DNA from 2 places in the Streptomyces afghaniensis genome. Region 1 is predicted to be linked to the other one. Evidence: riboswitches for the same ligand, from Rfam matches in the RefSeq annotation. Region 1 holds a riboswitch; the other holds the start of a gene.
What was found. A riboswitch is a leader RNA that binds a small molecule or an ion and turns the genes downstream of it on or off. The one in region 1 is predicted to bind ZMP and ZTP.
Positions count from the first base shown of each region.

Region 2: another riboswitch for ZMP and ZTP. It lies ahead of ACH4G3_RS24780 (glycine hydroxymethyltransferase); the one in region 1 lies ahead of ACH4G3_RS18625 (bifunctional 5,10-methylenetetrahydrofolate dehydrogenase/5,10-methenyltetrahydrofolate cyclohydrolase).

Region 1 covers NZ_JBIRGJ010000004.1:894,499-899,288, forward strand. The annotation lists gene ACH4G3_RS18620 (Lrp/AsnC family transcriptional regulator) at 108-1,103, shown strand; ZMP/ZTP riboswitch at 1,988-2,074, shown strand; gene ACH4G3_RS18625 (bifunctional 5,10-methylenetetrahydrofolate dehydrogenase/5,10-methenyltetrahydrofolate cyclohydrolase) at 2,096-2,962, shown strand; gene ACH4G3_RS18630 (SRPBCC family protein) at 3,410-3,877, shown strand; partial or broken gene ACH4G3_RS18635 (IS256 family transposase) at 3,961-4,122, opposite strand; gene ACH4G3_RS18640 (BAR domain-containing protein) at 4,474-4,790, shown strand, end outside.
Region 2 covers NZ_JBIRGJ010000006.1:505,666-510,455, forward strand. The annotation lists gene ACH4G3_RS24760 (antibiotic biosynthesis monooxygenase) at 1-439, opposite strand, end outside; gene ACH4G3_RS24765 (DMT family transporter) at 528-1,370, opposite strand; gene ACH4G3_RS24770 (hypothetical protein) at 1,512-1,871, shown strand; gene ACH4G3_RS24775 (glutathionylspermidine synthase family protein) at 1,888-3,069, shown strand; ZMP/ZTP riboswitch at 3,191-3,276, shown strand; gene ACH4G3_RS24780 (glycine hydroxymethyltransferase) at 3,276-4,757, shown strand.

The DNA of each region.
Region 1 (4,790 bases):
GAGTGGTGACGGACCGGTGACCACCGTGCCCACCCACCTGCATCAGCTTCCATTTCTTCGCAGTCGATGTGTGATTACTTCCATTCAGATCAGCTAATTTGCTGGATATGCTCGTACTGGATGATCTGGATAGAGGCCTGATCCATGCCCTGCAGGTGGAAGCGCGGGCGCCGTTCACGCTTATTGCCGAGATCCTCGGCTCCTCGACGCAAACCGTCGTCCGCCGCTACCGACGCCTGCACGCGCAGGCCGGGCTGCGGGTGGTGACGCTGCCGACACCGCGCAGCGCGGGCGCACACCAGTGGTTCGTGCGGCTGACGGCCGCGACGCGCAGCGCGCACGACATCGCGGTGGCGCTCGCGCGCCGACCGGACACCTCTTGGGTGCGGCTGACGTCCGGCGGCACGGAGATCGTGGCGATCATCCACACGGCACCCTCCGGTCCGGACGCGCACGCGCTGCTGTTACGCGACATCCCCCGCACTGCCGGAATCACCTCGGTCTCCGCCCACTACCTGCTGCACACCTACCTCGGCGGGCCGACCGCATGGCGGGGACGGGTGAACGTGCTGGACGAAGAGCAGGAGGCCCGGCTACGCGCTGAACGGGACACAAGCGGCGTCAGCGGACGAGCCGCGCACCCCGGGGACGAGCCGTACCTGCTGACCGACGCGGACCGGGTGTTGCTGGACGCATTGCGCGAGGACGCACGGGCCAGCTACGCGGAACTGGCGGCGGTGACCGGCACGACGGCGTCGACAGTGGCCCGCAGGCTCGCAGAACTGCGGGCACGCGGCGCACTCTTCTTCGACGTGGACGTGGACCCGGCGGTGGTGGGCATCACGGTGTCGGCGCTGTTGTGGATGCAGGTCGCGCCCGCGCACCTGGAGACGGTGGCCACCGCCCTGGCGGGCCACGAGGAACTGGCGCTGGTCGCGGCGACGACCGGGCCGACGAACCTGGTCGCGCATGCGCTGTGCCGGGACGCAGAGGCGCTCCACGCGTACCTCACGCAGCGCGTGGCATGGGAGGAAGTGGCACGCATTGAAACGGCCCCGGTACTGCGCACATACAAGGCAGCGGTGGCTCTGCGGACACCCTGACTCGCCCCGGTTCCGGCCGCTACGGCACATGCAAACCCCTCTGTCGTGGGGGCGCGCGCCGGTACTCCCGCACCATCAAAGTCGTACGGACCGCTGCACGGGCAGAGAAGACGTACCAGATGAGCAGACCTGGGGAACAGCCTGAGGGGTGGGGAATTCAATCAACGGGCGCCATCAGGGCGGCAGCGTCCCTGGTCACAGGCGAACGGTGAACCGGCCGTCGGGCAGTTTCCTAAGCCGGCCGCGGCAGGCCAGCCTGACCAGCTTCCCGTGCAGCGCCTCCGGTCTGGACTGCACGCCGATGTCCACCCCAGCATCTCGCCGACCTGCCGGGCCAAGACCGGTCCGGCGCCCTGCCGCACGGCGGCGAGAATGCGCCGGTAGTCCGACGGCAGAGCCCCCTCCTCCACGCCGGACGTGCGGTGCGGGATCAGCGTCACCGCCCGGCCGCCCACCTGCCCGGGCGTCGGCGCGGCCGAAGCACGCTCCCCGGCGAGTTGCTCACTCACCCGCTCAAGAACCCGTTCAGCTACCGCGAGTTCGTCGCGCTCGGCGCCGGACAGAACCTAGTGGACCGACGTTGTGGCCAACTGTGCTGCTGGCGTTGCCCCTTGAGCGAGGGGCGACCCGGACTTCGACGCTATGGACTGGGAGCTTGAAGGAGTTGGAGGTCCAGCCATGCTGGAGGAGAGGATCGAGGGCGGCCACCGGCTCGGGGCCTGGGGTGGGTGGATCACAAGCCGGAGTGCGACGTGCTGGCCCTCGCGGAGGACATCGTCGGTGGTCATGTCGTCGGTGGTCATGCGGACGATCCGGCTGACGGGCTGACTAGGTGTTTTTGAACTTCCGTTCATGATCAGTGGAAGTGCTATCCCCTAGAGTGGTACCTGGGCCGTGACTGGCGCTGAGGTGGAGCACCACCGGGGAGCGGTCTGACGAATCGGTCGATGCCGTGCGCCTGGGCGAGTGGTCAGCAACGCCAGGAGGCGACCATGTCGCAGACAGAGACAGCCCGGCTTATGGACGGCGTCAGCCTTGCCCGACGCATCGTTGAGGAGGCATCAGGCAGGGCGGCAGAGCTAGCTCGACGCGTTGGCGTGACGCCTTGCCTGGCAACGGTGCTGGTGGGTGAAGATCCGGCTTCGGTGACGTACGTCCGGATGAAGCGGGCCCGTTGCGCGAAGGCGGGTATCGAGTCCCGGCTTGTCAGCATGCCGGCCACCACTACGACCGCTGAGCTGGTAGAGACCCTTCAGTCCCTTTCTCAGGACGCTGGAGTGCACGGCATCTTGCTTCAGCACCCCTGCGGCCCTCACATCGATGAGCGGGCGGCGTTCGAGGCCATCGCGCCGGAGAAGGACGTCGACGGGGTCACGATGAGCTCCTTCGGGGCGATGAGCTTCGGGCTGCCTGGCTTCGCATCCTGCACCCCGGGCGGGATCATGCGGCTCTTGGACGAGTATGACGTCGATCTTGCAGGTCAGCATGCCGTTGTCGTGGGTCGAAGCGCGATCCTCGGCAAGCCCGTCGGAATGCTCTTGCTCGCCCGGGACGCCACTGTCACCTATTGCCATTCCCGCACGACCGATCTGGCCGCGACTGTGCGGGAAGCGGACGTTGTTGTGGCGGCCGTGGGACGGCCTCGGCTTATCCGCGGCGAAGACGTCAAGCCGGGGGCCGTCGTGATCGACGCCGGATACAACCCGGGCAACGTCGGCGATGTCGACTTCGACACCGCACGCACTCGTGCCCGCTTGATCACGCCAGTCCCCGGTGGGGTCGGCCCCATGACCATCGCAGTCCTGCTGGCGCAGACGGTTGATGCGGCATCCGCCCAGCACGGGTTGGCCAGCCGGTGAGCGGGGACACCCCTGGCCTTGGCGTCGACGACCATCCCCGAGGAACCGATCACCCCCGCCTCCCGCCACCGCCCGAGACGCCCGTCACCTGGCCGCCGCCGGCCACGGCGCGCTGACCGCCGAAACCGAGTGCGGTGCCCTCCGCTACCTAGGTCGACTGCTCCGGCGAGGGAAGTCTCGCGCCACCGCTTCCTCCGCAGCCGCAGCCGCAGCCGCAGCCGGTGCGGTCGGCTCGGAGAAGTCGGTCCACGGCTGTGTGGCCTGCAGCTGCAGGAGCAGCCCAAAGCCCACACGTTGGGTTTCACGAATGCGCGAGGAATAGTCAAGACCTGTGGATCGGCGTGCCATGCGACTTGTTGGTCGCGTCCTGATTCCTGGCTGGTTTCTTCGGCGGGTCGTTCGATGAGTATGGACTCAGCGGAATGTCTTTGGTCCTAGGATCGGGCCATGAGCAGGACCGACCGCGCCAGCCGGGTGATCGCGGCGTCACCGGCGACTGTCTACGACGCCCTCCTCGACCGGGAGTCGCTTGAGGCCTGGTTGCCGCCGGACGGCATGCGCGGGCGGGTCGAGCGGTGGGATCCCCGGCCTGGCGGCGGGTTCCGGATGGTTCTCACCTACCTCGACTCCTCCGACAGCCCCGGCAAGACCTCTGATGCGACGGATGTCGTCGACGTCGGGTTCGCCGACCTGGTGCCACCGGAGCGCGTGGTGCAGCGGGCGGTGTTCGAGGCCGACGACCCATCGTACGCGGGCACCATGACGATGACCTGGCACCTCGCCGCCGCCGGTGACGGGACCGAGGTGACCGTCACCGCCACGGACGTGCCACCCGGCATCGACCAAGCGGACCACGAAGCTGGGATCGCCTCCTCGCTGGCCAACCTGGCGTCGTACGTCGAAGCGGCCGGCTGACTCAAGACGGCTGCGCCCGGGCCCGGCCATGATGCCCTCTCCCGCGGAGTAATTGTCAAGATCAGTGGCTCGGTTGTGGTTGTTCAAGCGGCATGAGTCTCGGTGCGTTCGACGAGGTGGCCGCGTTCGAAGCGGGCTCCGGCCCGGACGAGTGCGACGAGGTGGGGTGCGTTCACGGCTCGCCAGCGCTGCTGGGCGGACTCGACGAGCTTGGAGACCATCGCGAGAGCGGCGGCCGCGCTGCCCGCTCGGGGCTCGGCGCGTGCGTGGTCGTCTCCGGCCAAGTGGCGCGGGGTGACCAAGTACGCCGGGTCAGGCAAGTCAAGGCAGGAGGGTTCGCTGGTGGTGCGTATCAGAGGCGCCTCCGTGGGCTCGGGGGTGGTGCCCAGCAGGGCGTTGGCGTGCTGTCCGTGCACCAGCCCTTCAGGGGGTCTTTCCTGTCTGCCCCCGGCGAACTGTCCTTTGACAGCAAAGTTAGTGCGTTGTGGCAAAGGGAGTCCCTGTTCGATGAGCAGCGGCTTCTTCGTGTGCGGGGCGTGATCGCGGCGGAGTAGGGGCAGGCAGCGGACGGCTTGTTGTGGATCGAGGAGGGTGCGATGCCGTCGGTGCTGGGGTTGATGGAACAGCGTGAGGCGCGGGCGAGGCAGCATCTGGCGTCCAGGACAGAGGTCCTGGAGCAGGCTCAGGCGGAGGTGGATGCCGCGCGGGAGCGGGTCGAGCGTGCCCGGGTGGGGCGTGAGGAACTGGTGTCGGTGCTGGCGGAGGAGAGCCCGGTTGATACGCCGGCTTCCGTGCCGTCTGGTCGTGAGGCGGCTGCTGCCGGGGGATCGATCGGTTTGGGCGCGGGGCATGGCGAGAGGCCGCCGGTGTGGCGGTCGGGCATGGGTGAGGAGGTGCTCAGCGACCTGTACCG
Region 2 (4,790 bases), on a different contig from region 1:
TCAGATTGAACAGGAGCACCGGGGGAAAAACCGCGCTCATATTCACGAACCACAGTTTCCATTTCGACGGCGGAGCCGGCGGCGCCGGTGTCAGAGTCTGCGCCTCGAACCAGGCCCGGGCCCCCCGCACCCGCCTGCGCGCCGCCTCCTGGGCAAGTCCGTCCAGCCGGGCGTCCCACTGTGCCCGGGAAGGCGATTTCTCCCAGGCCAGGGCCGAACCCTCGCTGGCGAAGCGATAGACGACATGCCACTCCGCCCCTCCGTCGACAAGTACCCCACCCCCCAGAAACCCCGGTTGCCGCGCGGTCGCGCCCAGCATGGCCCACCCCCAGGAGTGGAAGTCGGCCGCACGGCCCGGCGTCACGCGATAGGCCACGGTGACCGTGACGGGATTACTGGTCACGCCGTCCCATACGGAAAGCGGTTCACCCGCGTTCAAGATTCAACAAACAATTTTCCGATCGTCCGGAAAGTGAAGCTTTTGGGCAGGTGGGAAACACCTCGGAGCGCGGGGGCGTGAGCCTCGATCACCTGGGCGTGACCGCGCTCTCCTCCTGCTCGACCGGCGCCTCCCCGAACCGCGACAGCGCCAGCGCCCCGGCCACCGCCACCGCGAAACCGAACACCGCCAGCCAGCCCAGCCCGGGCCGCGTGCGGTCCCCGAGCCACACCACTCCGATCAGTGCCGGCGCGACGGTCTCCCCGAGCACCAGCCCGGCGGTCGCCGTCGTCACCGACCCGCGCTGGAGGGCGGAGGTCAGCAACAGGAACGCGGCCCCGCCGCCGAGCAGCAGCGCGTACACCGCGGGGTTCGTGAGGAGCGCACCGGGCGTCAGCCCGTCGATGAGCCGCACCGCGACCTCCACCACCCCGAACCCGAGCCCGGCACCCAGCCCGAGCGCCAGCGCCCGCCCCCGCTCGGGCAGCCGCCCGCCCACCGCCCCGAGCAGCAGCACCCCGCCCGCCGCCGCGAGCATCGCCCACTTCAGCCAGACCGGCCCGCCCTCGTCGCCCTCCGCGCCGGAGGCCAGCCCCAGCAGCGCGAGCCCGGCGCACACGACCCCCACCGCCGCCCACTCCACGCGGCTCAGCCGCGCCTTGAGCAGCCGCGCCGCCACCACGGCCGTCACCGCGAGGCTCGCGGCCAGCGCCGCCCCCACGGCGTAGATCGGCACGGACCGCAGCGCGACGATCTGGAGCAGGAAACCGAGCCCGTCCATCCCGAGCCCGGCCAGATACCGCCACTGCCGCAGCGCCCGCCACAACAGCGCCACGTCCCCGCCCGGGCCGCTCGCCACCGCCCGCGCGGCCATCGCCTGCAGCACCGTCGCCGTGCCGAAGCAGACCGCCGCACCAAGGGCGCACACCATTCCAAAGATCACAAAACGACAGTAGGGGAGAGGGCGTGAGCCGGGGGGTCGTGCGGGCCCGTTCACACCGGTCTCTAGGCTGACTGCTCGGCAGTACATGACAGGGACACGCAGTACACGGGGACACGGGGAGACACGCACATGGCTGAAACACGGCGACGACTGCGCTCGAGCACGGTGGTGCTGGGCGGCATGGGTGTCCTCGCGGCGGCCCTGTCCGCGTGCGGCTCCGACCCGGACCGCCGCTGCGTGGACCGGGACAGCTACGACTACATCAACGGCTACAAGATCGTCGCCGACAAGAACTGCAAGTCGGGCTCCTCGTCCTCCTCGTACGGCAAGGGTCGCAAGAAGACCGGCAGGACCGGCACCACGAACGCCGACTGGTACTACGACGCCGACGTCAGCGGCCGCTACGCCGACAACGGCACCTTCAGCCGCAGCGAGGCCGTCGACCGGGGCGGCTTCGGCTGCTCGGGCTCCGGCAGCGGCGGCGGCTGACCGGGGTCGTACGCACATGGAACGCCGCACCATCACCCCCCGCCCCGACTGGCAGCAGACCGTCGAGGAACAGGGCCTGATCTACCCCCTCACCCGCTACCCCGACGACTCCCTGCGCCCCTACTGGGATGAAAGCGCCTACTACGCCTTCACCCTCCCGGAGATCGAGGCCCTGGAAGAGGTCGTCGAGGAACTCCACCGCATGTGCCTGGCGGCGGCCGAACACATCGTCACGGAGGACCGTTTCGCGGACCTGGGCATCACCGACCCCCGCGTGGCCCGGACGGTCGCCGAGTCCTGGCACCGCCGTGCCGAACTCCCCTCCGTCTACGGCCGTTTCGACCTCCGCTACGACGGCACCGGCCCGGCCAGGCTCCTGGAGTACAACGCCGACACCCCCACCTCACTGGTGGAGGCCGCGTCCGCCCAGTGGTTCTGGATGGAGGACCGCTTCCCCGGCGCCGACCAGTGGAACTCCCTCCACGAACGCCTGATCGACGCCTGGCGGAAACAGGCCGCCCTCCTGCCGCCGGGCAGCCCCCTGTACTTCGCGTACTCCTCCGCCGACGAACTCGGCGAGGACCTGATGACGGTCGCCTACCTCAAGGAAACCGCCGAGCAGGCAGGCCTGGACACCGACTGGATCTCCATGGAGGAGATCGGCTGGGACCGCCTCTCCGGCCGCTTCGTCGACAACCGCCTCCGCTTCATCCGCAGCATCTTCAAGCTCTACCCCTGGGAGTGGCTCACCACCGACCGCTTCGCGGACCACGTCCTGGACACCCTCGACAACGGCGGCGGCACGGGCACGACCCTCTGGATCGAGCCGGCCTGGAAAATGCTCCTCAGCAACAAGGCGCTCCTGGCCATCCTCTGGGAGCTGTACCCCGGCCACCCCAACCTCCTCCCGGCCTACCTGGACGGCCCCCGGGACCTGCCCGCCAAGGGCTGGGTCGCCAAGCCCCTCCTGGGCCGAGAGGGAGCCGGCGTCACGATCCACGAGCCCGGCTCACCACCCGCCCTCCGCGACGAACCCTGCTGCTACCAGCAGCTGGCCCCCCTGCCCGACTTCGACGGCAACCGCGTGGTCCTGGGCGCCTGGGTGGTGGAGAACGAGTCGGCGGGCCTGGGCATCCGCGAGTCGTCGGGCCTGATCACCGACGAGTACGCCCGCTTCCTGCCCCACGTGATCTTGTAAACGGAGCTCAGGGGGAACGTACCCAGGGGCGCGGGGAACTGCGCGACAAGCCACGACGCGCCCGCACTCGGCAACGCTCACCAACCCGGCAGACGCTCCCCGGGCCCGCCCGGTAGGCTGATCCCCGGGCCGTGACTGGCGCGCTGGGATGGATCAACCATCGGGGAGCGGCCCGAGCAGAGAGAGCCGTGCGCCTGGGCCGTACCGTGAACGCTGAACGCAACGTCCGGAGGTCCCACATGCCAGCCGAGCCCCTCTCCACCGCTTCCACCGCCTACCGCGCCGCCCTCGACGTCATCCGCGCCGTCGAGCCGCGCGTAGCCGACGCCATCGGCCAGGAGGTCGCCGACCAGCGCGAGATGCTCAAGCTGATCGCCTCGGAGAACTACGCCTCCCCGGCCACGCTGCTGGCGATGGGCAACTGGTTCAGCGACAAGTACGCCGAGGGCACCATCGGCCGCCGCTTCTACGCCGGCTGCCGCAACGTCGACACCGTCGAGTCCCTCGCCGCCGAGCACGCCAAGGAGCTCTTCGGCGCCCGCCACGCCTACGTCCAGCCGCACTCCGGCATCGACGCCAACCTCGTCGCCTTCTGGTCGGTCCTCGCCCAGCGCGTCGAGGTCCCCGCCCTGGAGAAGGCCGGCGCCCGCCAGGTCAACGACCTCTCCGAGGCCGACTGGGCGGAGCTGCGCCGCGCCTTCGGCAACCAGCGCATGCTCGGCATGTCCCTGGACGCCGGCGGCCACCTCACCCACGGCTTCCGCCCGAACATCTCCGGCAAGATGTTCGACCAGCGCTCCTACGGCACGGACCCGGCCACCGGCCTCATCGACTACGAGGCCCTGCGCACCTCGGCCCGCGAGTTCAAGCCGCTGATCATCGTCGCGGGCTACTCGGCCTACCCCCGCCTGGTGAACTTCCGGATCATGCGCGAGATCGCCGACGAGGTCGGCGCGACGCTCATGGTCGACATGGCGCACTTCGCCGGCCTGGTCGCGGGCAAGGTCCTCACCGGCGACTTCGACCCGGTCCCGCACGCCCAGATCGTGACGACGACCACCCACAAGTCGCTGCGCGGCCCGCGCGGCGGCATGGTCCTGTGCGACGACTCCCTGAAGGACCAGGTCGACCGGGGCTGCCCGATGGTCCTCGGCGGCCCGCTCCCGCACGTCATGGCCGCCAAGGCCGTCGCCCTCGCGGAGGCCCGCCAGGAGTCCTTCCGCGACTACGCCCAGCGCATCGTCGACAACTCCCGGGCCCTGGCCGAAGGCCTGATGCGCCGCGGCGCGACCCTCGTGACGGGCGGCACGGACAACCACCTGAACCTGATCGACGTCGCCTCCTCCTACGGCCTCACCGGCCGCCAGGCCGAGGCCGCGCTGCTGGAGTCGGGCATCGTCACCAACCGCAACGCGATCCCCGCCGACCCGAACGGCGCCTGGTACACCTCCGGCATCCGCATCGGCACCCCGGCCCTGACCACCCGCGGCCTGGGTACGGCGGAGATGGACGAGGTCGCCGGCCTGATCGACCGCGTCCTCACCACCACGGAGCCGGGCACGACCAAGTCGGGCGCCCCCTCCAAGGCGGCCCACGTCCTCGACGCGAAGATCGCCGACGAGATCTCCCGCAGGGCGACCGACCTGGTCGCCGGCTTCCCCCTGTACCCGGAGATCGACCTCGGCTGAAGCGCCCCGTAAGGGGCGCGGGGGACTGCGCGA